2 linked regions of the Cohnella herbarum genome follow. The protein of the gene in region 2 interacts with the protein of the main gene of each other region in a pairwise test. Links are inferred from orthologs where the notes say so. Each region holds a gene or a part of one and is shown on either strand. Other genes may lie near its edges. The genes, in order: rplL and nikR.

Region 1 (15,465 bases), 2.8 Mb from region 2 along the record:
TTCTTTAACCTCGCCGGTTTCCTTATTAAGCAACCGAACTTTAACACGAAGCGGAGCCGCATAGGTTACGTCGCGTTCTTTCGATTCGTCAACGGAATACTTCGGTTCGCCCAAGCTGTAGTCGATAAACTCCAACACGAGATTACCGGTGAAATCCGAAATTGGCGAAATATCCTGGAAAATCTCACGCAAACCCTCGTCCAAAAACTTCTGGTACGATTGCTGCTGGATTTCGATCAGGTTCGGAACGTCCAACACTTCATTAATGCGGGCGTAGCTGCGCCGTGAACGGCGGCCATACTGAACAAGATGTCCTGCCAACTTAACCTCACCCCTTAAGTCTGCTTCAACACATAAATAAAGAAAAGCCCTTATGCGCCGGTTGGCGGCACAATGGCAACTCATACTGCCTTTACCCCAAAACAAACCCATTATACGTCGAGCAACGTGAATTTATTCCTGGGAAAGGATCAGAGTTTACAGGTCTATTGTGTTGAAGACAATTAGCCCATCCTAATACTGACATTTCTTAATAATACCACAGCGAAAATGTCAAGTCAAATATTTTTCATTTTTTACTTGCGCATACAGCGATATAGCCTGAAGCCCTTATCCTTGCCGACTTCCGCGACTTCATCCTCGCCGTAAATTTCTTCAAGCTTAGCCCTTGCGGAAGGAGCTCCCTGTTTGTTCTGGATGACGACCCATATCGTTCCGCCTGGATTGAGATGATTCCAAGATTCAACGAACAGTTGATGCACGACGGCTTTCCCCGCCCGAATTGGCGGATTAGACAAAATCACGTCGAACGTCTCGCCATTAACCGCCGAGAACAAATCGCTCTGAGCGAAGGAAACGTTATGTATCCCGTTCGCTTGCGCGTTCAGTTCAGCCAGTTCAACGGCACGTTCGTTAATATCGATCATCTTGACATGTCCTTGCGGCGCAAGGCGGGCGGCAATCAACCCGATCGGACCATACCCGCAGCCGATATCCAACACTTGGGCATCGCGCGGAATTTCCATGCTCTCGATAAGCACCCGACTGCCATAATCCACCCCGTCCCGCGAAAACACGCCAGCATCCGACGTTAACCGAAGGTTAAAGCCTCGCAACTCCGACTCGAAAGCCTTTCGGTTGCTTGCGGACTGAGGTTTATTCGAGTAGTAATGATCGTTCACTTGGATCCTCCATCATTACGGCATAGAACTTCTCGATGCTAATAAGCCGACTTTGAGCTTCCTCATTAAGCATGATCAAATTTCGACATGAACAAACCCCTCGAAGAAAATCTTCAAGGGGTTTGATGATCTGCTTCTTACTTAACTTCTACTTTAGCGCCAGCTTCTTCAAGCTTGCCTTTAACAGCGTCAGCTTCTTCTTTGGCTACTTTTTCTTTGATAGCTTTTGGAGCGTTGTCTACGAGATCTTTTGCTTCTTTCAAGCCAAGGCCCGTGATTTCGCGAACGGCTTTGATAACGTTGATTTTCGAAGCGCCAGCTTCAACAAGAATAACGTCGAACTCGGATTGCTCTTCAACTTCAGCAACCGCAACCGCGCCGCCAGCAGCAACCGGAGCTGCAGCAGTAACACCGAATTCTTCTTCGATTGCTTTAACCAGGTCGTTCAATTCAAGAACAGTCATCGCTTTGATGGCTTCTAAGATTTGCTCTTTGCTCATTTGAATATCCTCCATTATTTGAGATCATATGATCTTCTTATTTTGATAGATTCTAACCTTATGCGCTTGCTTCGTTCTTCTCCGAAACCGCTTTGACGGCGAGTGCGAAGTTGCGAACCGGTGCTTGGAGAACGCTAAGCAACATGGACAGCAAACCTTCGCGGGAAGGAAGATCCGCAAGTGCCTTCACTTGAGCCGCATCGTAGAAACGTCCGTCTACGATACCGCCTTTGATTTTCAATGCGTCGTTCTTCTTCGCGAAATCGCTCAGAATTTTAGCTGGAGCTACCGCATCGGTACCGAACGCAACAGCAGTCGGTCCTGTAAGAACGGCATCAAGTTCGCTAAGCTCAGCGCTTGCAGCGGCACGGCTTACCAAAGAGTTTTTCAACACTTGGAATTCAACGCCGGCCTCACGCAATTGCTTACGAAGCAAAGTGACTTGAGCTACGTTAAGTCCGCGGTAATCCGCTACTACCGTGCTCGTGCTCTCGCGCAGTTTCGTTGCGATCGAATCCACTTCTTGCTGTTTCGCTTGAATGATTTTTGCATTTGCCATTGTGTACACCTCCTAAGTCTTGGCATTACCGTATTATCGTCTTCCAACGAGTCAGAGGCATAAGAAATGCCCCCGCAGACTTCGCGGAGGCATGACGTGATCTCGCTCTTATGATCAAAATGCGACGCACTTTGCATAAAAGAAAAACTCTATCCACACACCTCGGTAGGAAATTAAGCTCACGCGAAAGTTCATTCGCGCTGCACCTACGGTCTACGGTATCCATATTCGATTATCAACTTGACCAGCTTACCATGGAAGGCAAGCCATTGTCAAAGTCAGTTCTTACCGTTTTTCGGCTTCCCGCAGTTGACTACAGTCGGTATCCCGCTGCGTTAACGCGCGCGCCTGGTCCCATCGTCGAGGAAATCGAGACGTTCTTCAGGTATACGCCTTTGGAAGACGCCGGTTTAGCGCGGTTCAGCGCGTCCATCAGTGCTTTCAAGTTTTCGTCGAGCTTCGCGGAGTCGAACGATACTTTACCGATCGGAGCGTGAATTTGTCCGGCTTTGTCCAGACGGTATTCGATTTTACCGGCTTTGATCTCGGCGATGGCTTTTGCAACGTCGTTCGTTACAGTGCCCGCTTTAGGGTTAGGCATCAAACCTTTACCCCCGAGAATACGGCCCAATTTACCTACTTCGCTCATCATGTCCGGAGTAGCGACGCAGACGTCGAACTCGAACCATCCTTGTTGGATTTTAGCGATGAGGTCAGCATCGCCTACGTAATCCGCGCCGGCTGCTTCAGCTTCTTTCAGCTTGTCACCTTTTGCGAATACGAGGACGCGTTGCGTTTTGCCGGTGCCGTGAGGCAGAACGACTACGCCGCGCACTGCTTGATCTTGTTTTCTCGGATCAACGCCGAGACGGACAGCCGCTTCGACGGTTTCGTCGAATTTGGCCGTTGCCGCTTTCTTCACGAGCTCGATTGCTTCCAACGATTCGTAGGTTGCATCGCGGTCGATCAGCTTAGCGGACGCTACATATTTCTTACCTTGTTTAGCCAAGTTGTTTTCCTCCTTTTGTGGTTTTAACGGTTTGTTTCAATCCGCCCTCCCGAGTCGGGAACGGCAAGATTTCTCCTCCCACTTACGCGTCCATGCGGACGCGTGGAACCGCTAGATCAAGCGATTAGTCTTCGATAACGACGCCCATGCTGCGGGCTGTTCCTTCGACCATACGCATAGCCGCTTCAACGGATGCCGCGTTCAGATCTTGCATTTTTTGCTCTGCAATATCGCGAACTTTAGCACGTTTAACAGTAGCTACTTTTTTCTTGTTCGGCTCGCCGGAACCTTTTTGGATTCCTGCAGCTACGCGGAGCAATACCGCTGCCGGTGGCGTTTTTGTTTCGAACGTAAAGGAGCGATCCTCGAATACGGAAATGACGACCGGAATAACCAAGCCGGCTTGATCCGCGGTGCGAGCATTGAACTCTTTACAGAATTGCATGATGTTAACGCCAGCTTGACCTAGTGCAGGACCGATTGGCGGCGCAGGGTTAGCTTTACCCGCGTTAACTTGCAACTTTACCAATTTGATGACTTTTTTTGCCATTGTTGCACACCTCCCTGACCCGTAATGCGGTTTAACGGGACTCTCGTCCCTCCCGCTCGTTCAAGAAACCCAAAATACACGAAATTTCTTATATTTTTTCCACTTGAGTGAAATCCAACTCAACCGGGGTTTCCCTGCCAAACATGTTGACATGTACCTTAAGCTTGCTCTTGTCGACGAGAATTTCTTCTACGGAACCGACGAAGTTAGCGAAAGGACCGACTTTGACCCGTACGTTTTCCTTGAGTTCGAAATCGATGACCGGCTTAGGCTCTTCCATTCCCATATGTTTTAGAATTCCTTCTACTTCATCGGGAAGCAATGCCGTCGGCTTCGATCCGGACCCCGTGGAGCCTACAAACCCGGTAACGCCCGGAGTATTGCGAACCACGTACCAAGAATCGTCCGTTTGGATCATCTCGACAAGAACGTATCCCGGATATACTTTACGCATAACCGTCTTTTTCTTACCGTCCTTGTTGACGATCTCTTCTTCCATAGGAACAAGCACCCGGAAGATTTTGTCTTGCATACCCATAGATTCCACGCGTTTTTCCAGGTTAGCCTTGACCTTGTTCTCATAACCCGAATACGTGTGCACTACGTACCATCTTTTCTCCATGGAAAAGCCACCTTTGGTTCCTGCGTCAGATGATGAGATCGACGAGGGATGAAATACCGATGTCCAAAGCCCAGAAGTAGATCGTTACCAACAGCACAGTCACTATTACGATGATCGTGTAGCTGACGAGTTCTTTCCGGTTGGGCCAACGGACTTTCTTCAATTCGTTCCAGCTGTCAGCAAAAAACGAAAAAAAGGACCCAAAGTTTTGTTTCATCTTGGCCAGGAAAGTCACGTTCATACCTCCTAGGAGTTAACGCGTTTCGCGATGAGGATGATGTTCATTGCAAAATTTGCAGAACTTCTTCAACTCGATGCGATCGGCGTGTGTCCGTTTGTTCTTGCTTGACGTGTAATTCCGTTGCTTGCAATTCGTACAAGCTAGTGTGATGATCACGCGCATCCCTTCCACCTCCCGGGATCATAACTTCATAAAAATACAACCATTCAGCGGAAACCCCAACTTGGCGAACCAAGGCCGAGTTCGGAACCGGAATTGATGACGAGTCATCAAGACAACAATTCCTGGTGTTTCGCCGATGATTCAGAGCCAGCGCATAAGAAACCACGTTAAGGTTACTAAAATAATTTATCACAGGGGGTAATCGATGTCAACGAAAAGTCGCCAGGCCCCCTCTGGTACTATTCTTCCATTTCTGCGCAAGGTTTAATCAGTACCGTTGCATTTAATCTCTTTTACTGGTTTATTAGCCTTTATAGAGACGCCAAGACTACCTCCCGCCATGCGGCAACGAAACCGGACAACCCTTATGAACGTAAATAAAAGCAGCTCCATTAAGGCTGCTCTTGTGGTCGAATTGATGGGTTATGAAATCCGATAATTGCTAGGTTCCCAGGTCGCGCACTTCCAAATAACGCTCCAGCTTTCGTTTCACCCGTTGCAAGGCATTATCGATCGACTTTACGTGACGGTCCAAGTCGACCGCGATCTCTTGATAAGACCGACCATCCAGATACAGCATCAGAACTTTGCGCTCCAAGTCGCTTAGAATCTCGGACATCTTATCTTCGAGTCCGTAAAATTCCTCTTGGTTAATGATCATTTCCTCGGGATCGCAAACTCTCGAACCGCAGATAACATCGAGGAGCGTCCTATCGGAATCCTCGTCGTAAATAGGTTTATCCAAGGAGACGTACGAATTAAGGGGGATATGTTTCTGACGGGTGGCGGTTTTGATCGCGGTGATGATCTGGCGGGTGATGCACAACTCGGCGAAAGCTTTGAACGAAGCCAACTTGTCGCCTTTGAAGTCGCGAATCGCTTTATAGAGGCCGATCATCCCTTCTTGTACGATATCTTCCCGCTCCGCGCCTATTAGAAAGTAAGAGCGCGCCTTAGCACGCACGAAATTCCGATATTTGTGAATGAGGTACTCCAACGCTTCGCTGTCGCCCAGTCGCACGAATTCCACGATGTCCTCGTCGGCCTTGAAGTCGTACTCTCGTGTTGCCAGCCTCTCCAAGTCGACGCTCATGAACATTCCTCCGGTCTGCATTGGCGTACTGGAACTTCTTACTGGAACCTCTGACTCTACCAAACTATTAACAATATACTTGAAAAAGTGCATAGCGTCAATGGATTGGCCGTTTATCGCCGTTCGGCGACCGTGGTAAATTTGTAAATAAAAGTAATGACTCTGCTAACTATCGCCTAAGCCGCGTCTCATTCGTTCCAATCTGCGTTGGATGTTTTCGGGCAGTACGCCGTCCAACGGATTTTTCTTAATCTGGGAATCCTTCCGAATGGCGGCTTGTATTTCGGTCCTGCTCTGCCGCACTTCCAGTCTCAGCTCGCGCGCCGAAACCCGCAAAGCACCCAAACCGAAAGCCACGTGCTGCTCGACTTGATCGGATGTCGCGACATAGATATTACGCCGAACGGACGTCCATTCCCCTACCAAACGCTCGATGCATTCGTCGGCCGTTTCCCTTTCACGCGTATACACGACCCGCATTTTCTTGCGATGACGGTATTCCGCTCCGGCGCCCGGCACGCGGAACGCATCGAAGACGACGATCACGACGAGTCCCGCATAGCTCTGGTAATCCGACAGCATCTCCAAGAGTTGGTCGCGCGCGTCTTCCAGCTTCTCGTTCTTAAGAACGGCCAGCTCAGGCCAAGCGCCGATCATGTTGTAGCCATCCACGAGGAGGATGTCCTCGCGTTGGAACATGCGTTTCTCAGGCATGATCGGATGCCGGACTGGACGGGGTAACGCCTCTCTTCTTCTGAGCTTCCGCGCGCTGTCTCACGACTTCGTACAGGATGACTCCCGCGGCGACCGACGCGTTCAATGAATTAATTTGACCGGCCATCGGAAGCGAAAGGATGAAATCGCATCTTTCCTTGACGAGTCGGGATAATCCCTGACCCTCGTTGCCGATCACGATCGCGAGCGGTCCGGTCAGGTTCGTCTCGTAGAAGCCCTCCGAGGCGCCGACATCCGCTCCCGCGATCCACAAACCGGCTTCTTTCAGCTTCTCCATCGTTTGTACTAAGTTAGCCACGCGCGCAACGGGAACGTATTCTACGGCGCCCGCCGAAGTTTTGGCCACCACCGCGGTTAATCCCGCGCTCCGGCGCTTCGGCACGATAACGCCATGCACTCCCGTGCAGTCGGCTGTCCGCAATACAGAGCCGAGATTGTGCGGATCTTCCACTTCGTCGAGCAACACGATCAGTGGCGCTTCCCCGCGTTCCTTGGCGCGAGCCAATAACTCGTCCACTTCCGCGTAAGCGACCGCGGCCGCTTGGGCGACGACTCCTTGATGCTGCATATCCGGCACTAATCGATCGAGCTTGCTCTTGTCTACTTGCTGAACGACGATGCCGCGCGCTTTGGCTTCCTCCATGATCGGCTGGATGAGGTGCCGTTGGGCTTGGTTGGACATGAAGATCTTATTGATCGACCGCCCCGCCTTCATCGCCTCCAACACGGGATGCTTGCCAGCTAAATATTCGTCGTCACCCTTCAAGGCGCTTTCCTCGACCCACTGCTCATTATCCTGTGTCGATTCCTTATTCGCCGGCGCTGCGGCATAACGCTTATCCTTCTCCTTGCGTCCGCCGCCGGCGGAATTCCATCCGCCCTTGCGCTCGCCTTGACCGGACGGCCTTGCGCCGCCGCCTGCTTGACGGTTCCCCGAAGCTTTCGGATATTGATTGCTCATTGTCATCTTCCTTTATCGTTTATTGCGTACCGTCTATAGCGATTGAGATTCGAACGCTAATTCCACGAGCTGTTCCAGGCGATCCTTCGCCCCATGATAGTACAGATGCCCGACAAGACACTCCAATGCGGTTGCATGGCGATAATCCGCGGGATCCGCGTTCTTCGGCGGCTGTCCGGATTTCGTATTGCGGCCTCTGCGGACGATGTCCGCCTCCTCTTCCGTAAGCAACGGCATCCATCTTTGCAATAGCTTGGCTTGCGCTGCCGCGGATACGTATGTCGTTGCCGCGCGGTGAAGTTCATGAGGCTTACGGCTAGAGCAAGCAATGAGTTTCTGTCTGATATAGATCTCGAATACGGCATCTCCGATGTAGGCCAGCACTACGGGCGAGAGCAAGTGCGGCGGCACGTCGGCAGGGACCACCGGCGCAATGACGGGAGCTAAAGGCCGACTTACCCGCTCCGTCATTTGCGCCGCCAACGAATGCCTTGCGGCGTATCTTCCAGTAGAATTCCCCGCTCCGCCAATAAATCGCGGATCTCGTCCGCGCGGGCGAAATTACGGTTCGCCCGAGCCGTCGTCCGCTCGGCGATTAAGGCGTCGACCTCTTCGTCCAGTAAGCCCGCTTCCTCGCTCTCCGGCAACAAACCGAGAATGCCGTTCATCTCGCCGATTTGCGACAAAATAAATAGCAAATCCGTTTCGCTTACGACTTCCCTTTGCAAATACGCGTTGACTTCGGATACGAGGCCGAACCATGCCGTGATCGCGTCCGGCGTGCTGAAGTCGTCCTGCATGCGGGAATGAAACTCTTCGTTAAGCTGCTTCAACCGAGCTATTAAGATTTCGTCGCTTGCCAAGGAAAGATTGCCTTTGGCGACGGAAGAGAGTCTATGCTTCGCGTTATCCCGGCAATTGGTCAAGCGTTCGATGCTGTTGGCCGCTTGGCGAATCGTCTCGTCGCTGAAGTTAAGCGGACTGCGGTAATGGGTCGCCAACATCAAATATCGAATCGCGTATTTGCTCGTCATCTTGAGAAGTTGTCTAACGTTGATTCCATTGCCGAGAGATTTGGACATTTTCTCGTTATTGATGTTCACGAAGCCATTATGCATCCAGTACTTGGACAACGGCTGTCCGGTCAAAGATTCGGATTGGGCGATTTCGCACTCATGGTGGGGGAATTGCAGATCATGCCCGCCCCCGTGAATGTCCAGCGTATCCCCCGCGTATTTGCGCACCATCGCGGAGCACTCGATGTGCCAGCCCGGACGGCCTTCGCCCCATGGACTCGGCCAGTGGATCTCCCCTGGTTTCGCGGCTTTCCACAGCACGAAATCCTGAGGGTTTTCCTTCCTTTCGTCCACGTCGATCCGGATTCCGTATTGTAGTTCGTCGAGATTTTTATGGGATAGCTTGCCGTAATCCGGAAAAGAGCTCGTGCGGAAGTACACGTCCCCGGCGCTCTCGTAAGCGGCCCCTTGATCGACTAAACCTTGGATGAAATCCACGATTTCGACGATCGTTTCCGTTACCCGCGGCGCAACGGTAGGCGGAATCGCGCCTAACGCCTCCCTGTCCTCCTTGAATGCCGCAATGAATTTCTCGGCCAATTCGGGTACCGTGATTCCCAGTTCGGCGGCTTTCCGGATCATTTTGTCGTCGACGTCCGTGTAATTCACGATGTAGTTGACTTCCAAGCCGATCGCTTCCAGATACCGGCGTACGACATCGAAGAAAATGACCGGACGCGCGTTGCCGATATGGATGTAGTCGTATACGGTCGGCCCGCATACGTACATGTTCACTTTCCCAGGCTCGCGCGGGACGAACGTTTGAGGTTCCCTTGTCATGCTATCGTATATTTTGAGGTTCACGTTGCTTTAGCTCCTTTTATGATCGAATGCCGATACGTTTACGGGCTCTTTGGTTTCCGCCGATTCCTCGGATTCGATAGGTTTAATGTTCCCTTTTGCGCTCTCGGCTTTCAGACGTTCGACTTCCGACTTCAGCTCATTGATTTCTTTCTGCATGAACCGGAAGGTTTCGATGAGCGGGTCGGGGAGGTTCGTATGATCCAGGCGATCGCCGATTTTCTTCCCGTCTCGTTTCACGATTCTGCCGGGGATGCCGACGACCGTGCTATGGGGCGGGACTTCGCGAAGAACGACGGAATTCGCCCCGATATTAGAGTGATCTCCGACCGTGAACGATCCAAGCACTTTCGCGCCGGAAGCGATAACGACCCGGTTGCCGATCGTAGGGTGTCGTTTGCCTTTTTCTTTCCCCGTTCCTCCCAGCGTAACCCCTTGGTAAATGACGACCTCGTCACCGATCTCGCACGTTTCTCCTATGACCACTCCCATGCCGTGGTCTATAAACAGTTTACTGCCGATCCGTGCTCCGGGGTGAATTTCGATTCCCGTAAAAAATCGGCTGATCTGCGAGATCATGCGGGCAACGGAATACCACCGACGGCGGAAAAAGAAATGCGCGAAGCGATGAGCCCAAATCGCGTGTAACCCCGCATAAGTAAAAACCACCTCAAACCAGCTTCGGGCCGCAGGATCATTTTCGAATACCGCATCGATATCCGATTTGACAGTCCGCCACATCCCCATTTCCGTTCCCCCCTCGTGCTTCTGTCTATAATATTGATGCATTGCGACTCCGCCCGGCCAAGCGCGACGCATGTAAATCTGCTTCGGCACCTAGCTAAGATCTTGTTGCGCTCGTTCTGCCCAATTTCTCGAAATAACTGGATATGTACAGTTATTTCCGCCGAGAACATCGCAATTAGGTTAAATAAATGGATTTCTACAGTTATTCTGCAGGTTCCAAGGAGGCAGCCCTGCCGCGCGGCCCGCGGAAATAAAAAAAGCCCCTGCAGCTTATCGCTGCAGAGACGTCATGACGTGGTCCCACTCTGCTTGAGCTTGACTCCCGAAAGAACCCCGCTCCTCATTGGATCGATAACGAGATCCCCCCGGCACCGCTCACCCGGTTCAAGCCAAGGAGTATGCGATAAGATCATCGCAGTACTGTCGGTTGTCCGATCAGCGGCACAGCTCCCAGGCGCATTTCGGTTTCGCGCGAATGGGCGGCTCCCAGCCTAGACCGCCTTCTCTGGACATTCGTCTAACAAAACGTACTTTCCTGTTCGTCGCACATTTTCGATATGCTCCAAGTATATCCCAACCCTACGCGGGTGACAAGAGACATTGCCCTGCCCTTGCGCAGCGCCTAGGTTTATCCCCGGGTGGCCAGCTGATGCCGGAGACGCTTAAGCACTTGATCGCGTCCTAGAAGCCAGATGGTGCCGTTCAAGTCCGGTCCGTGCGTCTGTCCGGTAAGCGCTACGCGAATCGGCATGAACAACCCTTTGCCTTTAACGCCGGTAGCCGTCTGAACGCCTTTGATCAAGCTCTTCATGTTCTCGATCGTGAAGCCCGCTTCGCCCGCTTCTTCCAATCCCGCGAGGAAAGAAGCCAATACGGCCGGAACCGTCTCTTCAGCCAACACGGCCGTCGCCTCGTCGTTGAACTCAAGCGACTCTTGGAAAAAGAGATCCGACAACGACACGATCTCCGCGCCGAAACGCAGATGGTCGCGGAACAAAGTCACCAACGCGGTTGCCCACTCCAGCTCTTGCGCGTTCGGCTCCGCCGGAAGACGGCCCGACGACTTCAAGTGGGGCAGGCATAGCTCGATGACGCGTTCCGGTTCGGCTTGCTTCAGATAATGCTGGTTTAGCCAGCTAAGCTTCGCGGTATCGAACACCGCCGGACTTTTGGATAACCGGCTCGCGTTGAAGATTTCGATCAGTTGCTCGCGACCGTATACTTCCTCTTCGCCTTCCGGAGACCAGCCGAGCAGCGTAATGAAGTTAAACAACGCCTCGGGCAAATAACCGAGTTCGTCGTACTGTTGGATGAATTGCACGATGGACTCGTCGCGTTTGGACAGCTTCTTGCGTTGATCGTTCACGATCAGCGTCATATGTCCGAATTCGGGCGGAGCCCAATCGAACGCTTCATAGATCATGAGCTGTCGCGGCGTGTTCGTGATATGGTCTTCCCCGCGCAGCACGTGGGAAATCTCCATCAGATGGTCATCGACGGCTACGGCATAGTTATACGTAGGTATCCCGTCTTTCTTCACGATAACGAAATCTCCGAAATCGTCGGAGCGGAAAGAGATTTCGCCCTTCACCGTATCGTTAAACGTGTATACGCGATCCGCGGGAACGGTAAAACGAACGCTCGGAACCCGGCCTTCCGCCGCGAGTTTTGCCCGTTCCTCCGCGTTAAGATGACGGCATTTACCGGAATATTTCGGAGTTTCGCCGCGTGCGGATTGCTCCTCGCGTTCCCGCTCCAGCTCCTCCTCGTTGCAATAACAAGGATAAGCAAGCTGACGATCCAGCAATTGCTGCGTGTGCGAGCTATAGATATCCAATCGTTCAGTTTGTCGATAAGGGCCGTACTCCCCAGGGCGGTCTACGCTTTCGTCCCAGTCGACGCCAAGCCATTTCAGATAAGTGAGCTGGCTCTCTTCTCCCCCGGCTACATTGCGTTTAACGTCCGTGTCTTCGATCCGAATGATAAAGTCGCCGCCGTGGTGGCGTGCGAATAAATAGTTGAAAATAGCGGTTCGTGCGTTGCCGATATGCAGATGGCCCGTAGGGCTTGGCGCATAACGTACGCGGACTTTCGTCGACATATTTCTTCCTCCTTAGTAACTCAGCAACTCTGCAACTCTGTAACTCTGTAGCTCTGTAGCTCTGTAGCTATTACCGCGTCTTAACCGCGAACCAATAGAACGACCGCCTGCGAAGCGATACCTTCTCCGCGTCCTGGGAATCCCAGACGCTCGGTCGTGGTCGCCTTGACGTTAACCTGGGACTCCTCGCACTCCAGCACCCGCGCGATGACCGAAACCATCGCAGGGATGTAAGGCGCCATTTTAGGCGCTTGGGCGATGATCGTCGCATCCGCGTTGCCTATCTTGTAGCCGCGTTCCTTAGCTAGCCCCCACACGCGCTCCAGCAGCACCACGCTGTCGGCATCCTTGAATGCCGGATCGGTATCGGGAAAGTGCTTGCCGATATCTCCGAGAGCGAGTGCGCCGAGAATCGCATCGCTGATCGTATGTAACAGCACATCCGCGTCGGAATGCCCCAATAGCCCTTTCTCGTAAGGGATGGTAACGCCTCCGATAATGCAAGGCCGTCCCTCCACCAGTTGATGTACGTCGAATCCTTGTCCTACTCTAATCAATTCGGTTCCCCCTTCTCTTTACGTCTTGCCAACAGCAACTCCGCGATCGGCAGATCCTCGGGCGTCGTAATCTTCAAGTTCGCGTAATCCCCTTCGACAATCGCGACCTTGCGTCCCAGCCGTTCAAGAAGCATGGCGTCGTCCGTTGCTATCGCCCCCTCCTCTTGCGCTTGCCGGTGCGCCTGCATCAGCTCCGTACGCAAAAAAGCCTGAGGAGTTTGCACGCTCCACAGCGTTCTCCGTTCCGGCGTCGCAACGATAAATCCGTTGCCGTCCGAAACCTTGATCGTATCTTTAACCGGAACGGCGATCGCGGATGAGCCATGCTCTTCCGCCGCCCTGCAGCAAGCTTCGATCTGCGCCGAGGTAATCAGCGGTCTTGCCGCGTCATGCACGAGCACGCCTTCCGTATCCAATGCGGTTAACCCGGCATATACGCTATCCTGCCGCTCGGCCCCGCCAGGTATAATGAGCTTTACCTTGCCGAATCCTTCGTTCCCGATAATCTCGGCCGCTTTCTTCTGCTCGCCGGACGTAACGACCAAGACGATCGACTTCACGGAATCGCTTCGTTCGAAAGCCTCGAGCGTATGTGCCAGCACCGCGCGTCCCGCCAGCTTCAGGTAGGGCTTGTTATCCGCGGCTCCCATGCGAGTGCCGCGCCCCGCCGCTACCACGACAGCTCCCCATTCCATTGAACGTATTCCCCTTATGAGCGCAACGTAGGTTGGCATGATTACAAACGAAAGACGGGACACTAGAGCGCGTCCCGCCCGTAATTCTATTATCATACCTTGTTAGAGCGCTTTTTCCAATAGCTTCGGCTTGGCGAAGATCATCCGGCCCGCGGACGTCTGAAGGACGCTCGTGACGAGTACTTCCATCGTCGTTCCGATGAATTCCCTTCCGCCTTCGACCACGATCATCGTACCGTCGTCCAGATAAGCCACGCCTTGGCCGTGCTCCTTGCCGTCCTTGATCACCTGCACGACGATTTCTTCGCCCGGAAGAACGACCGGCTTCACCGCGTTGGCCAAGTCATTGATATTAAGTACGGATACGCCTTGCAGCTCGCACACCTTGTTCAGGTTGAAATCGTTCGTGACCACTTTGCCCTGCATCGCCTTGGCGAGCTTAACGAGCTTGCTGTCGACTTCCCCGGGTTCTTCGTTCGCATCTTCGTATATAAGTACCCTGACGTCTAATTCCTTCTGAATTTTATTAAGGATATCCAATCCCCTCCGTCCCCGATTGCGCTTAAGCAAGTCGGAAGAATCCGCGATATGCTGAAGCTCCTCCAGTACGAATTCAGGTATGACCAACGTCCCTTCGATAAAACCCGTCTTGCAAATGTCCGCGATCCGACCGTCGATGATCACGCTCGTATCCAGTATTTTATGTTCCTCGAATCTAGGCCCGTCTTTACGAGGCGCCTCCGACGTCGGACGCGTACGGATCCAATCGCCGAATTCGTCCTTCTTCTGCGTACCGATCCGCAGTCCCGCATATCCGAGCGCAAGCGCCGTTCCCGCCGCCAATACTTGTCCCACATACGGAATATCCGTCACATAAGGATACAGAAATGAAGAAAGTGCGAGTCCGAAAGTGAGGCCGACTACGCCGGACAATAACTCCGACATGGGATAACTGGATAACTTATCGATTCCCCGTTGCAAAGAACGGGATAACGGAGCAGCGATAGAGGTCGCAAGCAAAAATCCGGCAAAACCTCCTACCACCATGCTGAAGGTTCCTCCCGCGCCGGTTGTCGCTCCAAGCATCGCTCCCATCCATGGCGACTCCGAAGACGATTGCCAATTCGTCATTTGTTGACCTAACAATGCGCCTATGAGTAGACCGATGGTTTGGATTATTCTTTTCATAATCATAAAATCACTCCCTTTCTTGAAATGAGTCGGAAATATCTTTACTAGTATGTTCCATTTTTTCGAATGCAAACCTCATTCCCGCCCGCTTCTTAAAGTTTCTTCAGATTACTAAGTTCTTTTGAAATATCGCAGCCCTTGATCTATAATGAGAAGGAAAAGTAAATTAAAGGTAACCGAGGTGGAACGGATGAGCGCACCTACGCTCCAGGAATTCCAGAGTCAGGTGTCGGAATTGTTACTCCGTCATCGCAGTCTGCTCGATGTCGTCACGAAGTACAGTCAATCCAATGCATCCGTCAACCGCGCCGTATCCAAATCGATAACCGAGTGCGGGTGTATCGCCTTAAACGCCAGAAACCAAGGATTTTCCGAGGAGATGCCGCTCGATCAGGCGCATCGCCAATCCAAGTCCCACATGGAAGGCGCTTTATGCGAGCAATGCCGCGAAGTCATTCGCAACGAAATGGGTAAAAATCTTTTCTACATGTCCGCCATGTGCAATTTGCTAGAGATCAGCCTGGAAGAAGTCGTCGCCAAGGAAGCTGATAAATGCTCTACGTTGGGCTGGTTTAACTTAACTTAATAACGCAAGTTCACGACAAAGAAGCAGCCCCGCCGATCGGAAGGCTGCTTCTTTGCTGTGCTATGGGGCAAACTTACTTCTCCCGCTTAACGATGATC
Region 2 (15,307 bases):
AACCGAAGTCGCCAAGTGCGTATTCGCTAATAAAGCGCCACATCGGATCAAATTCCGGCTCCAATAGATGAAGACACCCTAGAAGAAGAACGAATAGAATCCCTAAGACGACGGACAGCAGGGCGGCATTGACGGCAATCGGAGATAAAGGTTTCAAGATGAATTTCGGTTCAACCATTACTTTCTTCCTCCAATTCCGTTACTCGGTAATCTGGCCGATTTCTTAGATCAGTCACTCAAATTCACCTCTTGTTTGGCCACGGGAATACGAAGAAAATCGACGATTATCGAAGCCAAGGATTCTGGCGCCATTACGACTGCCGAATGATCTTGTCCGGCGAGAAGCCGGTGCTCGGCTTGCGGCAATAGATCGGCAAGCGCTTTGGCCGCGTCATGGAACAACGGTTCGCTGTTCTCTCCGGTCATAATCGCAGTTGGTACGTTAACCTGCCACCGGTCAGTCGGGAGCGGATTACCGGATTGGGTATCGCCCATAATGCGGCCATCGTAAGCTAGCGTATGCGCCATACGCTCCATGTTCTTCCAGGATGGATCTGCTTTCATGTACTCGACAAACTCGGCGGGGATTCCGACGGCTGCGGTCATGAAATATTCGACGGCATCGCTTCTTCTGTCGGTTTCGATCAGTTCGTTCAGGCGACTAACGTAATCTGCCGGCACTGGCGAACGGCTATCATTAATAATAAACGGCGGTTCGTACAGAAATAGCTTAGTCACTTGCTCGCCCAACTTGCTCGCCGCATCAAGGGCTAACACGGCGCCGGACGAACTTCCGAACAAGTAGGCTTTACCTCCTGCGGCGGCAATAATGGCTTGGATGTCCTCGACTTCCCGTTCGGGCGCATATGTAGCGGCATCGGAGCTTTGACCGCGCCCGCGGCGATCGAAGTTGTAAACTGTAAAATGATTAGCAAGCTGATCGGCCAATTGTGCGGCATCCCTATGGTCGGCAGCAGCTGCCGCTACTAATATGATCGCTTGTCCATTTCCCTTTTTGTCATAGGCAATCTTTGTTCCATCTTTAGAAAATATCGTTTGCATAGTCGTACCTCCAGTAATTGTGTTCAAGTATTGTTCAAGGCGACTAAAGGCATCCGTAAACCCTTCAACCATCCCCATAGCTTCGGCATTGTCCAAGTCTTGAACATTCGCGAACCGCGTAACGATGCGGAGTCTAGTTCCGTTGCTGACCTCTTTAAATGAAACGGTCGTTAACATGTCGCTGTTCTCTACGATATTCCAGTCCTTGTCGGCGAAAGAGTCGGTGTAGACAAGTTCGGATGGTTCGTTGACTTCGTGATAGACGGCTCTGCAGAAAGCCTCTTCCCCGTTTCCGTCGTCCGATATCAGACTATAGCGCCAGAGCCCGCCAGGTCTAACATCCATTTCGTGCACGGTAGCGGTCCATGATCGAGGTCCCCACCAACGCGCGATATGTTCCGGTCGAGTCCAGCCTTCCCATGCAAGATTAGGATGCAAGGCAACGATTCTTTCGACTGTGAGTTCTCTTAGTTTCCTGTCCTTGCTCACTTTAGTTCGACTGTTCAAATCGATCCATCCTCTCTTTAATAAAAGCTGTTCATCGCTGTCAAGGCTTCTCCTTCTTGGAATAGTCGAGCATATAATCCTCGAAATTGTCGAGACGTTCTTCCCACAAGCGGCTGAACGAATCGAACCAAGCATCGAGATCCTGAAACGGCTGAGCTTCAAGGCTATATATTCGCTGTTGTGCTTTGGTACGCGATCGTACCAACCCTGCCTCGCTCAATATTCGCAAATGGCGCGACACTTGCGGTTGTCCGAGGTTAAGCGCCTGAACGATTTCGCTTACCGAACGAGGCGCTTGTTTGAGAAGCTCTACGATGTTAAAACGGTTTGGCTCTGAGATCGTAAATAGATTTTGTTGCAATAGGGTTATGTTCATATCCATAATATACACCTAAGTGTATATACATGTCAACGTATATAAAATTTTTATTTTAGATTGCAAAAATAAAAGGAAATGCGCCGTGGCATTCCCTTTTACATGCAACATATTAAAAATGAGCGTTTACCAGAAGGATATCCGCCTATCGCAAATTCGTTCGACTAATTGCTGGTCATGGCTGATTACAAGAAGTCCAAGGTTTCGAGCTTTGGCCGCTTCGAGCACGGCATGCCAGATTTGCGCTTGCGTGATCGCATCGAGCATCGTGGTCATCTCGTCGGCAATGAGGAAACGAGCGTTCCCGCCCAAAGCCCTCGCGATGCATATTCGCTGCAACTCTCCGCCGGATAATTCACTAGGCGTTCGCTGCAACCAGCTTTCCTGAATACCCAACGCATCCATGAATGCCGGATCGGGTATTCCTCCCTCATCTAAAACACGGCTCATACGCCACCGCGGGTTGACCGCTCGTTCCGGATGCTGAAACACCAATTGAACCGGATGATAGCCACTTCTCGGCAAAGCCTGTCCATTCAGGGCAATCACACCTTCCACAGGCAATTGATGCCCTGCAAGGACTTGCCCTAACGTCGTTTTGCCGCATCCGCTTGGTCCGACAAGACCTACGATCTCGCCGGAATGAACGGTCACATCCAGATTCCGGAACAACCAATCGTTCCCGTCGTATCGGAAGCCGAGATTCTTCCCCTCAAGAAGCATGGATACACCTCGCCGACCCGCCTCGAACTTCGCGCATCTCCGGTCGCGACTCCGTACAAGCGTCCGTAACCCGAGCGCAACGCGGGGCGAACAGACAACCCGAAGGCAAATGATCGGGTCTAGGCTGAGCGCCCGGAATCGGAACGAATGCATTTTGCGGCAACGCCTGCCATAATGCTTTGCTGTAGGGATGCCGAAGCCGTTCGCCATCTCCCGCGAAGTCCGCCGCTAGCGCGGTTTCCACTGTCGTTCCTGCATAAAAAACGGCAATGCGGTCTGCAATACGCAGCGCCGCCTCGATATCGTGCGTGATGAACAATACGGCACAGCCGTTATCCGCCAATTCTCTAAACGTGTTAAGAGCTTCCGTTACGTCGTCCGGGTGCATGCCCGGCGTCGGTTCGTCCGCTATGATCAGTCGGGCACCGCTGATCGCGGCCGTGGAAACCAACACTCGACGCGCCATACCGCCCGACAATTGAAACGGAAACATTCGCTCTACGTTGTCGTTAAGCCGATACCGCTTAAAGATAGCTCGCTGCGCGGACGCCCGATCCTCTCCGACGGCAGTCGTCCTTACCTGCGCCCCGACTCTCATAAGCGGATCCAGATAGTTCACCGACTGCGGCACCAGCGCGATTTCTTTACCCCGAAGAGATAACGCTCTATCCTGATCCAATATTCGGCCATCGAAGTGGATCGTCCCGGACATTGTGGCATTATCCGGTAGAATTCCCATAATCGCGTGCGCAAGCAGGCTCTTGCCCGATCCGCTTGAACCGAATACGGCGACGATCTCGCCGGCATTCACAGATAAATGCAAATCGGTGATCGTCTGAACGATTTGTTGCCGTAGGCCACCCGTGTATTGCATAAAAGATACGGAAAGCTTATCGACCTTTAATAGAGCCACCCTGCATCCCCCCGCTTAATCTTTAGGCTTACTATTAATCGTTCGCATGACGCGGATCGATTAATGTCCGCAATCTGTCCCCGAGGCGATCGAACATACGAACCACAACGAGAAGGCCTAACCCCGGAAATACGGCCAGCCACCACATGCCGGTTGATAAATAACGCATCGCTTCCGATAAAATAATGCCGATTGCAGGCTGATGCGGGGACAAGCCAAGTCCTAGAAACGTAATCGAGGCTTCATGCAATATCGCATGAGGAAATAGCAGCAACACCCCGATCAGCAGTTGGGGGACAAGATGCGGCATTAGATGCCTGGTCGCGATCCACCAACTCGATTTTCCAAGTCTCTTCGATACTTTAATGAATTCAGCGGATCGCAATTGCAGCACTTCGGCTCGAATAATTCGCGACAAGCTTGGCCAATGCGTAAGCGCAACGCCAATAATGACGCCTCTAACACCGCCTCCGCTAACGAAGGCAATAAGAATAAGAGTTACGAGATGCGGCACGCTCAGGAACAGATCGATAAGCCAGGAAAAGAAACGATCCGCGGTTTTTCCAAGCAAGGCGGCCGCAAGTCCGACGGCGGTCGCGATGAATGCGCTGCAAACGGCAGCGAGCATTCCCACACCTATGCTAAGCGTAAGACCTTTAACTGTACGAGCGAACATATCTCTGCCGAGCCAATCCGTCCCAAAAAGATGGGATAACGACGGCTGTAAGTTACGATTCCCAAGATTCGTAGTTAACCGGTTATCCCCCATCACCATCGCGCTCGATACAATGAGGATCAAAAATCCCACAATGGCTACTACCGTATACAACGCTCTTTTCCGCCGATTAATCCGAAGAGAAGGTTTCAATTGAACACCCGAATAAACCCCGCGTGCCATTAAACCACCCTACCTTTCCGGACGCGCGGATCAATTGCCCGATAGAGTAGATCGGCGATCGTGTTCCCCGTAAAAACGAATATCGTGCTGAACAAAACAAGCCCCATGAGTAGAGGCACATCCCCTCTCAGACCCGCTTCTACCGTCGCCTGTCCAAGTCCCGGGTAGGAGAACACTTGCTCCGCTAGAACAGCGCCTCCGAATAGCTCGCTGAACGACGCGAACTGTAGCGTGATCGCAGGAAGGGCGATGTTGCGCAAACCATGCCTTCGAATAAGTCCAAACCCTCGCTCGCCTCTCGCTCTCGCGAACAACACGTAATCGCTCGACATGACTTCCAGCAACTTCTGGCGCGTATGCAGAGCTATCGGAGCAATCCCCACAATACTGAGCGTCATGGCAGGCAATAGAATATGCCGTACGCGGTCAACCAAAGTGACTTGATCCGCAAGCACCCCTGCCGGTACGCCCAACCCGACCGGGAACCATCCGAGCCACACCGCGAAAACCATCAACAGCAGCAACCCTAACCAAAACGTCGGAGTAGAAGCCAGCGTATAGCAATACCATTGGATCAACCTGTCTATCCAAGTGTTTTTTTTCATTGCCGCAACTACGCCAGCCGTAAATCCGACCAAGCCGGAAATTAACCAGGCAACGGCCATTAACGCGATAGAGTTTATGAACCTTTCGCTTATCACTTGGTCTACCGGCTCACGGAAGATCATCGAAGTTCCTAAGTCTCCATGCAGAAGCGCATTGACCCATCTCATGAATTGCTCCGGCGGGGATTTGTCCAGTCCCCAGTATTCCGAGATGAACAAGCGTTGCTCAGGTCCTACCCGCATCATGTCCGAACCGATGAAAGCTTGTACCGGATCAATAGGAGAGATGCTGATCAGCGTGAACGAAAGGATGCTGACGGCTGCGAGAAGCGTAGCTAGCCGGATCAGCTTCAAGCCGAAAAACAGGCTTAGATTTCGCAGCATGTCCGCTCCCCCTTGTCGTTTATTCGTCCCATTTCCATTGCTCGATGTTATCCGCGATCGGCCATCCATGGCCGTGCGGTTGGATACGTTGCTTGCCGATGTTCAGCTTATCCTTTACCAAATACAGGTGGTCGATGTTGACGAGCCACGCCCATGGCGCGTCTCCAAGACCGCTCAGCCCCGTCTTGCCGTCCCATTGGGATTTCTTCCAATATCCCATTGCTTCCTCTTCATTAGTTGCGCGCAATGCTTTACTCATCCAGTCGTCAACGACTGGATTGCTATAGTAACCGGCATTGTAGTATTCCATTCCTCGATAGGAGCTGCTATACAGATTGTACATCTCGAGCGGATCATGGCTTCCCCACCCGAATAGAACAGCATCGGCGTGCATTCTTTTCCCGATGTCGTCCCAGCTTTTCCCTTCCACTTTGATACGGATGCCTGCCGGAAGAACCATGTCCGCAGCCGCTAAGGCCAGAGACTGTCTCAACACGTCGCTAGAGGGATAGATCATAGAAAATTCGGCTTTCAAAGCCCCTTTCTCCACGATCCCGTCTCCGTCCGCGTCTTTCCACCCTGCGTCGTTCAATATTTTTTTCGCTTCGTCGATGTCGGCATCCTTCAACACCGTTTGATCGTTCCACCATGGAAGCTCATCGTTAGCCGAGTAAGCCGGGGTGCCATAACCTTCGAGAATTCCTTCTACCAATGCCTTTCGATCGATGGCCGTATTTACGGCTTTACGGATGGCAATATCGGCGGTCACGTCATTCCCGATCGGGTTACCGTCGTCGGTTTGACCGCCTGAAGGTACATATGGAAATTGGATGCCACGGTTGTCTACCGTCTTGATATCTTCAAGCCGCATACCAGGCACAGTCTGCTTACTGTAAGCCGACGGAATATAAGCCACGTCCGCCTTCCCGGCTTTGGCCGCCGCAAAAGCCGCATCCTCGCTTAGAAACAAGAAAGTAAGCTTCCGGAAAAACGGTTTGGCTCCGTAATAGTCGGGATTCGCTTCAACGATGACTTGCTGACCTTTGTCCCATTGCACGAACTTATACGGCCCGGAACCAATCGGATGCTCGGCGTAATTTTCTCCGTATGCATGCTTCGGCACGATCCCGGTAGAAACCAGATGAGTGATGAAGGTGGAATCCGGCTCCTTCAACGTAAAGATAACCGTATCATCCCCGCTCGCTTCCATACTTTGCAAATTCGTCAGATCGATAGCGGAACCGTTGTTTGCCGCCGTATCGAAAGTAAATATAACATCTTCGGCCGTAAGCGGAGTCCCATCGGAAAATTTCACGTTCGGCCTCAGCTTGACCGTCCACTGAGTTCCGTCTTTGTTCACCTCGTATTCGTCCGCCAAGTCGTTTACGATCTTCAATTCGTCATCGCGCTTGAGCAGCGTGCTCTGGAACAACGGTGAACCATAACGGCCCCACCCTGTCGTCGGGTCGAACCCTGATTCCGGCTCGGAGCTTATAGCCAATATTAATTCGTCTTTGTTCGGTTTGTCGCTTTCCCGGTTGTCCGCGGCACACCCCGCGAGCAAGAGGCTACAGAGCATAATGATTAATAAAATGACAATCGATGCTTTTTTCTCCATGGCTTCTCCACCCACTCTCCCTATACTCCCTCATATGTAACACGATTTCTTAACATTGTAACACACTTTTACGTCAGGAAATATACCATAACCCTAACTAGGAAGTTAACTATTTCTGTTTTTACACAAAAAAAACGACCAACCCTATCAGCAGGGGGTCGTTTTTATGCCATTACGGATGAACATGAGCATGAGGTGCCGTGTCCTGTTCATCCGCATAGGTCACGGACAGCTCGGCGTAATTTACGCCTTTTTGGACTTGAATCCGCTGATGAAGCGCACGAAGTCCGGACAGCTTGCCTCGAACGACGATCACTTCCAAGCACTGCGAATGATTCAAATGAACATGCATAGTCGAAATAATATGATGATGAAATTGATGTTGCGCCTCGGTTAAGAAGTTCGGCAGGTCTTGGATATGATGATCGTACACCAACACGATCGTACCGGCGACGATCTCATCCGCGCGAAGCTGCTCTGGATCGAGTATCGCTTTCCTGGCCAAATCCCGAATAGCTTCAGATCGATTCGTATACCCTTGCCCCGCGATGTATCGATCAAACTGCTCGATCAGCGCTTCGGGAAACGAGACTCCGAACCGAATCAATTCTTCCTTTTCAGACATGTTATCACCCAGTCCGCTTTCAATTTCCTAAATTGTATCACAGGCTTTACGCATTGGAAATGAAAGCGAGCCGTAACTCTTCTATTATTCCGACTTATGTTTCGCCTTCACTAGAAACTCGGAATCCTTCGAGATTTTTCGACCGATATATCTAGGCCAAGTTGCCGGATAAGCGCGGAAATGAGCATTCGAAAATGATCCCTTCCAAGCATATATCCCTGCCGAGTCGAATAAATTGGGATGCTAACGTAAATTACGAGGGGGGATCTCATTGCCCTTTGTCAACCGATTTTTCTTGAACGACAACGGTGCTATCACTTACACCGGAAACACACTAGGACTTAGCCGTTCGAATACCGTGGCCGTGCCGGGAACGGTGGATAGCATCGGCGCATTCGTAACGACTGACACCACAATGACCTTCGGAGCTTATCCCGCAGGAACGACAAGTTCCTTCGATCTGAACAGCGCAACCGCCGTACTCCAAATACCGGCGGGAAGTACCGTCTTGTACGCGGAATTAATCTGGGGCGGGACGTACATCAACAACGGGGTGGATAACAGCGCTTTTATTAACGATGACGTGCAATTTACGACGCCAATGGCTACGTTTTCGGTTTCTCCCGATACGGACACCGCATTCCAGGTCCTTCTTTCGAACTCGCCTCCCTTCCCGCCTGCTTTCGCCTACGTACGATCGGCCGATGTAACCTCGCTTGTTCAGGCAGGCGGTGCGGGAAGTTACACGACCGGTAGCGTTGTAGGAACGATCGTCGTCCCCGATCCGACTTCCAATCATGCCGGTTGGACTTTAGCGGTCGTATACCACAATGCCTCCTTACCGCTTCGCAACTTGTCGATCAGGGTCGGGGCGGACGTCATCCAATCTACATCCGGGCCGGTGACCACAGTCGTCAACGGATTCGCTACTCCTTTCGCAGGTGCGTTAAACGGAAGGGCGCTTATTAGCGCTCAAGAAGGGGATGCCAATAAGACTGGCGATCAAGCCTTATTCGGTCCTACGCTTGCAACCTTAACGACGCTGTCCGGACCCAATAACTTTGTAGACAACTTTTTCGCTTCGCAAATTAACCAAGACGACGGAACATTGGATACGTCGGGAACTTTCGGACTCCGTAATCAGATCAATGGAGAACCCGGTACTAATATTATCGGAGGACGCCAGGGCTGGGATATTACGAACGTCGACGTCAGCTCGACTTTGTTGAATGCGCAAACCGATGCGGTATTCCAGCTAGAGACCAACGGGGATGGTTACCTTGTGAACAGTATCGGCTTACAGTTCGATATAGCCACTCCTATTCTAAGCATCGTAAAATCCACTCCCACCATCAGCGCGGTTGTCGGAGATGTCGTTACTTATTCGGTTACGATCAAAAATACGGGAATTGTGGATGCGACGAATGCCGTATTTACGGATAATATCGATCCGGAGGCCACTTTCGTCACCGGCAGCGTTACGGTGAACGGCTCTCCGGTGATGAATGTGGATCCCGCAACGGGTGTGCCGTTAGGAACGGTTTCACCAAATCAGACCATAGTCGTAACTTTTCAATACACGGTGGCAAGCTTACCGAACGACGGCGAGATTACAGACCAGTCATTCGTCGCATTCGACTTCGTCCCGACTCCCGGAAGCCCTGTCATCTCTACGTTCTTGCCATCCAATATCATCAATATACCGATCTTCCAGCCCAACGTAATCGTTCAGAAATCCGGATCGCCCAGCCCGGTTCTGCTTGGTAACGTGGTGACTTATGTCGTCAACGTCATGAATGCAGGCGATTTACCGATTACAGCGGTATTAACAGATCCTTTGCCCCTCGGTTCGAGCTTAGTGGCTAATAGCGTTACGGTAAACGGAGTTAGTATAATAGGCGTCAGTCCTGTCGTAGGCATCCCGCTAGGTACGCTCTCCGTTGGAATGTCATCCGTCGTAACGTTTCAAGTTCATGTCGATGCCGTTCCTCCGGGCGGGAACTTAATTAACCAATCTACGGTCGACTTTACGTTCACTCCTCCCGGTCACCTTCCGATCCAAGGTTCTATGCTCTCTAATCAAGTGATAATACCGGTTCTTAATCCAATTTTTATGCCGATCGTAAACGTCGTAAAATCATCGAACGAGACCGAGGCTATCGTAGGCGAGACGATTACGTACAGGATTACCGTAACGAATAACAGCGTATTGCCGATCCAAAACACGTTATTAACGGATTCGATCGGACCCGGCGCCGCATTCGTTCCCGGCAGCGTTCAGATCAACAACATTCCGGATCTAAATGCTAATCCGGAGACGGGAATCGTGTTGGGCATTTTAGACGTTGGCGTATCCGTCATCGTTACTTTCCAGTATACGATCGTATCGCTCCCCACTCCTCCATTCATCGTGAACACGGCCAATATCGCCTTCAATTTTCAGAATTCGCATTTTAACCAACCCTCTAATCCAGTAACTGTCGAAGTGCTACAGCCGGTTATAACACTTCTTAAACGGGCAGGCTTGGATTCCGTCAGCGTCGGTCAAACTCTCAATTATTCGGTTACCGTTACGAACACCGGAAACATCGCGGCGAATACTACCGTTAGGGATCCATTGAACGCTTACAGCAGCTTCGTCCCAGGTACCGTAAGAATCGATGGCGTGTTGAATTTTACCGATTCTCCCCTGACCGGCATCCCGATCGGTTCCGTCTTACCGGGGCAATCGATCGTCGTCTCATACGACGTCTTAATAACGGCAGTACCTCCGACACAGTTTTATTTGAATCAAGCTAGCGCGACTTTCACTTTCCAATCTCCCGGCGGTCAGATCGGAAACGGCAATACCGTCTCCAACGTGGTGGAAGTTCGCAATGTTTCATTTCATCTCGTAGTCGTCAAATCGGTTTCGAATAGTATGGCTCTAGTCGGAGATCGAGTGACTTATGCTGTATCCGTATCGAATACCGGCAATACGAGTGCCACGGACGCAGTGCTCGTCGATCTTACGAGCCCCGGGACCCAATTTGTCCCCGGCAGCGCGACCGTTAACGGCGCACCCGTGACCGGAGACGTAACGCAAGGCTTGCCGCTAGGCACGATTGCCCCCGGTCAAAGCGTCTTCGTCACGTTCCAAGCAGACATTATATTTATCCCTCAACCAACCGGTAACATCATCGATTCGGCTTTAGTCAGCTTTACCGAGGCTGGCGTGCCGAGTGCCGCGGTTTCCGAGCCGGTGACCGTGAACGTAACACAACCGATCGTATCTGCGCAGAAGTCAGCTAGAGAACCGTTCGTATTCGTGGGAGATCTGGTTCATTATCAGACGAACGTGCAGAATATCGGGAGTTTCAACGCTTTGGCCACATGGTTCGATCTGCTTCCGGAAGGTTCCGTGTTCGTAGCTAACAGCTTAACGTTAAGTGGAATCCCGGATCCTGGCGTTAATATGCTGACGGGCGCCTTATTAGGTACGATTGAAGCGAACAGAAACAACATGATTACATTTTTATTGAGAGTCGTATCCTATCCACCGACAGGCGTCTTATTTAATCAAGGTAGAATCGTTCTTGATTTCGTTTTACCGAACGGTCGACCCTTCCAGGAATTCGTAGAGACGAATCCGGTGACGGTGCCCGTATTGGCTTTGCCGACGCTTGTCAAATCGGCCGGAGTCACCGAAGCGCAAGTCGGAAGCAGCTTTTACTATACGATCATTGCTACGAATCCGAATGTAACGCCGATCGAAAATGTCCAACTAACCGATATACTCCCGTCGGGGCTCTCCTTCATCCCGAATAGCGTTAAAATAAACGGAGCGACGGCAGCTGGGTTTTCTCCTTTAACGGGTATTCCGCTTGGCACTATCCCGCCTAAAGGAACAGCGGAAGTTCGCTTTCAAGTAAACGTCGATTTCGAACCAGAGTTTCAATCAACCGTCAATACCGCTCAGATTACATTCCAATTCGTACTGCCTAACGGGCAAAGATTTCCGCGAACGGTCATTTCCAACCCCGTCATTGTCGCGATCTCCGAAGAAGAAGAATGATAAATGATTGGATCATTCGCTATAAGTGGGATCGTGGCTGGTTACCGCAACGCGCGGCTCCCTAAGCGTGATTCTGCGCATAGTGTAGCGTTGCATGGCGTTGTGACCACCTCGCGCCGCCATTCCCAAGAAATAACCCGGCTGAGCCGGGCTATTTCTCGTTTTGCGGCCTTTCCCCACGCTCTAACCCGGCTCAGCCGGGCTAGGCTAGGCGGATCATCCAACTAAATGTGCTGCAAACCGCTAACAGCGGTCTAATTGGTCCGATTCCGAGGAATGCGTGCTGTAAATTCACTTGCCCCCTATTCAATCACGCACTATAATCAACTGAAAACGTCTAACTTAGTCGGATTGGAGAAATGAAGTTTGTTTTTATCTATTGTTCTATTCGTTATCGCGGGACTGGCCGAAATCGGCGGAGGTTACTTGGTTTGGCTCTGGCTGCGAGAGTCCAAGTCTTACTGGTACGGTATAGTCGGAAGTCTTATTCTGATCGCATACGGGGTTATCCCGACGTTACAGAACTTCCCGTCGTTTGGACGAGTCTATGCAGCTTACGGGGGTATTTTCGTCGTTCTCGCCGTTCTTTGGGGATGGCTCGTCGATAAGAAGGCACCGGATATGTACGACTGGATCGGAGCGTTCGTGTGTATCGTTGGAGTTTCCATCATGTTATGGGCGCCCAGAAGTTGAAGTTAAAAAGAAGAAGCCCTTAACAGGCTCCTTCTTCCGACGGTGGTTGATTGTTGAGTCTCAGACATCACACTTCGCGACAATGGAATCACTTGGGTAAATCCTGTGTTCAGAGATACTCTGCAGCACAACCCCTCGCTTCCTAGGCTAAGTGATTAGATAAGTTCCCCCTGCAGTCCTTGCACCAATTGGCCCAATGGAACCACGCCTCTCTTACACCGTCCTTATTATTTTGCGATAGGAAGCCTAAAATTATTCACGCGGCCTATAGCTTGTCCTTTGATGCCGGTAACCAGCAATTAAAAGTCGTTCCCTCGCCTAGTTGACTCTTTACGCTTATATCGCCGCCCATCAAATGAATGAAACGTTGACTGATCGCAAGCCCTAGTCCCGTTCCCCCGTATTTGCGCGTAGTCGAAGAATCCGCTTGCGTAAAGGGTTGAAAAAGCTTGCCGATTTGATCGGGAGACATGCCGATTCCCGTATCTTCAACGAGGAAACGATATCCCGAACCGTGCGGTTTATCTTCCTTGCTAACTTTGAATAGGATTGATCCCTTATCGGTGAATTTGTTCGCGTTGCTAAGCAAATTGATCAGAATCTGTCTTAGCTTCGTTACGTCGACTGTCTTGACTTCTCCCTTCCATCATCTCCCACATAAAAAAGGACTAACTCCTATCGCATAATCTACGACAAAGTTAGTCCCTTTCTTCAACTTAACAAGACGGTAGAACCTTTTGATTACTTCGGCTGAATATAACCTTCCGCTTTAAGCAATTCGGCGATCAGAACCGCGCCGCCTGCCGCGCCGCGTAACGTATTGTGCGAGAGTCCGACGAATTTATAATCGAACAACGTATCCTCGCGCAATCTTCCCGCCGAAATCCCCATGCCGCGTTCGATATCGCGATCAAGCTGGGTTTGCGGTCTGTTTTCTTCCTCGAAATAAGTGATGAACTGCTTCGGCGCGCTAGGTAAGCCTAACTCCTGCGGACGTCCTTTGTATTGGGACCAACGGGCAAGAATCTCTTCCTTCGATGGTTTGTTCTCGAACGAAGCGAACACGGTAGCCATATGTCCATCGAGCACGGGAACGCGAATGCACTGGGTTGTAATGAGCGGCGCGTTCGCTTTAACGATTTCATCGTTTACGATGCTGCCCCAGATGCGCAACGGCTCCTGCTCGCTCTTCTCTTCTTCCCCGCCGATGTAAGGAATGACGTTATCCAGCATTTCCGGCCAATCGGTAAAGTTCTTGCCCGCTCCGGATATCGCCTGGTACGTAGAAGCAACGATCTTAGTCGGTTTGAATTCAAGCAAAGCGTGAAGCATAGGAACATAGCTTTGAATGGAACAGTTGGGCTTCACGGCGATAAATCCGGTCGAAGTTCCGAGACGTTTTCTCTGAGCCGCAATGACTTCAAGATGGCCGGGGTTGATTTCCGGAATGACCATCGGAACGTCCGGCGTCCAACGGTGAGCCGAATTATTGGAGACGACGGGAGTGCCCGTTCTGGCATACGCCTCCTCCAACGCTTTGATTTCATCCTTCTTCATATCCACCGCGCAAAATATAAAGTCGACTTCGGCGGAAACTTCCTCCACTTTCGAAGCATCCAGAACGATAATATTTTTAACTCCGTCGGGAATCGATCCGGTCAGTTTCCATCTGCCTCGAACCGCTTCTTCATATGTTTTCCCTGCCGAACCGGCGCTGGCCGCGATGGTAGTCACCGTAAACCAAGGATGCTGGTCGAGCAATTGAACGAACCGTTGGCCGACCATGCCCGTTCCTCCGACAATACCGACTTTCAATTTTTGTGTCATTCTCTATTCAAATCCTTCCTATTTGTTTGATCATGGGCAAATAACGAGTCCAAAAAATATGATTTTATCTACCGTATGCGGCAGGCGTTCCCGAGTTCTCTTCGCGACAATAAAAAAAACCCACCCCCAAGACAGATGTCTTAGGGACGAGATTTGAATGCTCGCGGTACCACCCCAGATTCGTTAACATGTCGCCATATTAACCTCTTCAAGTACGGCATTACCAAGTAATGCTTATACTCTAGCCCTGTAACAGGAGCCCCTGTCACGCCATCCCCTTGAGGTTCCGACGCGCTGCTCAGAGTCTTTTTTCAATAATGAACTCTTTACTCCTTTTCAGCTGCCGGAGCTCTCTGCCAAAGACTTCATTTATTTACTCGTCTCTTCGTTGCATTTGTTATTGCGATTATACTATCAAAAAACTTCGCCAAGGTAAACAAAATTTTTCGTGTCCGGTTAGTTATTGAACGTAAAAGTTCTCATCCATGTATGACGAGTACGCCGACATATGCTAGATAGCCGGTGCCGGAGCGCCAAACTCTGCCCACTGCTCTTTCGTCGGGCCGTATAAATCCGGCACTCGGAGTCCGGCTTGACGCATGAGTACCGTCATTTGACCGCGATGGTGAATTTCATGTTTCACGAGAGCGTCCAGCGTCACTCCGTTGGGCCACTGATCGCCGTACATATCGCTCGTTTCTAGCAGATTAGCGTCTGTCCATTGGGATTGAACGGCATCAAGCATGGCTTGCGAAGTCCGCTTATAGACTGCCGCAATTTCCGCTGCGGATGTCGGCACCGCTTCCTCTTCGCCCGGGCCAACGAAAGACAACCCGGTTCTCGATGGCATTTCGTGCAAAGTCTGCGTCAAATGCCACGCAATGCGTCCGAGTGTACGATGGCCGTCCGTTATTTGCCGGCTTAGCGATTCATCCGTTAGCAGCTCCAACGTTCTTAACGTTGCAGCCGTTTCAAACTGCCAAGCTGCGACAAAATCCTCGATATGTTTATACATCCTAACA

Evidence for each region.
Region 1: the proteins of nikR (region 2) and rplL interact in binary tests that used the Escherichia coli proteins (3 or more experiments, as listed by UniProt). The link is inferred for Cohnella herbarum from one-to-one orthologs.

Annotation. Positions count from the first base shown.
Region 1 is NZ_CP051680.1:4,513,139-4,528,603, forward strand. The notes cover bases 1-2,890. They hold rplL (50S ribosomal protein L7/L12), read right to left. Parts: upstream 1,682-2,890; coding sequence 1,319-1,681; downstream 1-1,318. Other genes in these bases: rpoB (DNA-directed RNA polymerase subunit beta), read right to left, coding at 1-321; HH215_RS19250 (class I SAM-dependent methyltransferase), read right to left, coding at 576-1,181; rplJ (50S ribosomal protein L10), read right to left, coding at 1,740-2,240; rplA (50S ribosomal protein L1), read right to left, coding at 2,554-2,890. Also shown: more of rplA, read right to left, coding at 2,891-3,249; rplK (50S ribosomal protein L11), read right to left, coding at 3,374-3,799; transcription termination/antitermination protein NusG, read right to left, coding at 3,888-4,421; preprotein translocase subunit SecE, read right to left, coding at 4,447-4,656; rpmG (50S ribosomal protein L33), read right to left, coding at 4,675-4,824; RNA polymerase sporulation sigma factor SigH, read right to left, coding at 5,267-5,917; HH215_RS19295 (NYN domain-containing protein), read right to left, coding at 6,083-6,616; 23S rRNA (guanosine(2251)-2'-O)-methyltransferase RlmB, read right to left, coding at 6,624-7,418; HH215_RS19305 (Mini-ribonuclease 3), read right to left, coding at 7,647-8,084; cysS (cysteine--tRNA ligase), read right to left, coding at 8,081-9,493; cysE (serine O-acetyltransferase), read right to left, coding at 9,500-10,231; gltX (glutamate--tRNA ligase), read right to left, coding at 10,866-12,338; ispF (2-C-methyl-D-erythritol 2,4-cyclodiphosphate synthase), read right to left, coding at 12,419-12,895; ispD (2-C-methyl-D-erythritol 4-phosphate cytidylyltransferase), read right to left, coding at 12,892-13,590; HH215_RS19335 (PIN/TRAM domain-containing protein), read right to left, coding at 13,693-14,778; and more genes. UniProt on the Escherichia coli protein: The binding site for several of the GTPase factors involved in protein synthesis (IF-2, EF-Tu, EF-G and RF3). Is thus essential for accurate translation.
Region 2 is NZ_CP051680.1:1,680,764-1,696,070, forward strand. What follows is about bases 5,986-8,717. They hold nikR (nickel-responsive transcriptional regulator NikR), read right to left. Parts: upstream 7,712-8,717; coding sequence 7,259-7,711; downstream 5,986-7,258. Other genes in these bases: HH215_RS07400 (ABC transporter substrate-binding protein), read right to left, coding at 5,986-7,086; HH215_RS07410 (DUF11 domain-containing protein), read left to right, coding at 7,983-8,717. Also shown: HH215_RS07360 (DUF998 domain-containing protein), read right to left, coding at 1-178; HH215_RS36320 (alpha/beta fold hydrolase), read right to left, coding at 229-1,569; HH215_RS07375 (ArsR/SmtB family transcription factor), read right to left, coding at 1,610-1,945; HH215_RS07380 (ABC transporter ATP-binding protein), read right to left, coding at 2,072-2,668; HH215_RS07385 (ABC transporter ATP-binding protein), read right to left, coding at 2,658-3,581; HH215_RS07390 (ABC transporter permease), read right to left, coding at 3,616-4,479; HH215_RS07395 (ABC transporter permease), read right to left, coding at 4,479-5,468; more of HH215_RS07400, read right to left, coding at 5,488-5,985; more of HH215_RS07410, read left to right, coding at 8,718-11,765; HH215_RS07415 (YnfA family protein), read left to right, coding at 12,132-12,458; asd (aspartate-semialdehyde dehydrogenase), read right to left, coding at 13,200-14,285; HH215_RS07430 (DinB family protein), read right to left, coding at 14,797-15,300. UniProt on the Escherichia coli protein: Transcriptional repressor of the nikABCDE operon. Is active in the presence of excessive concentrations of intracellular nickel.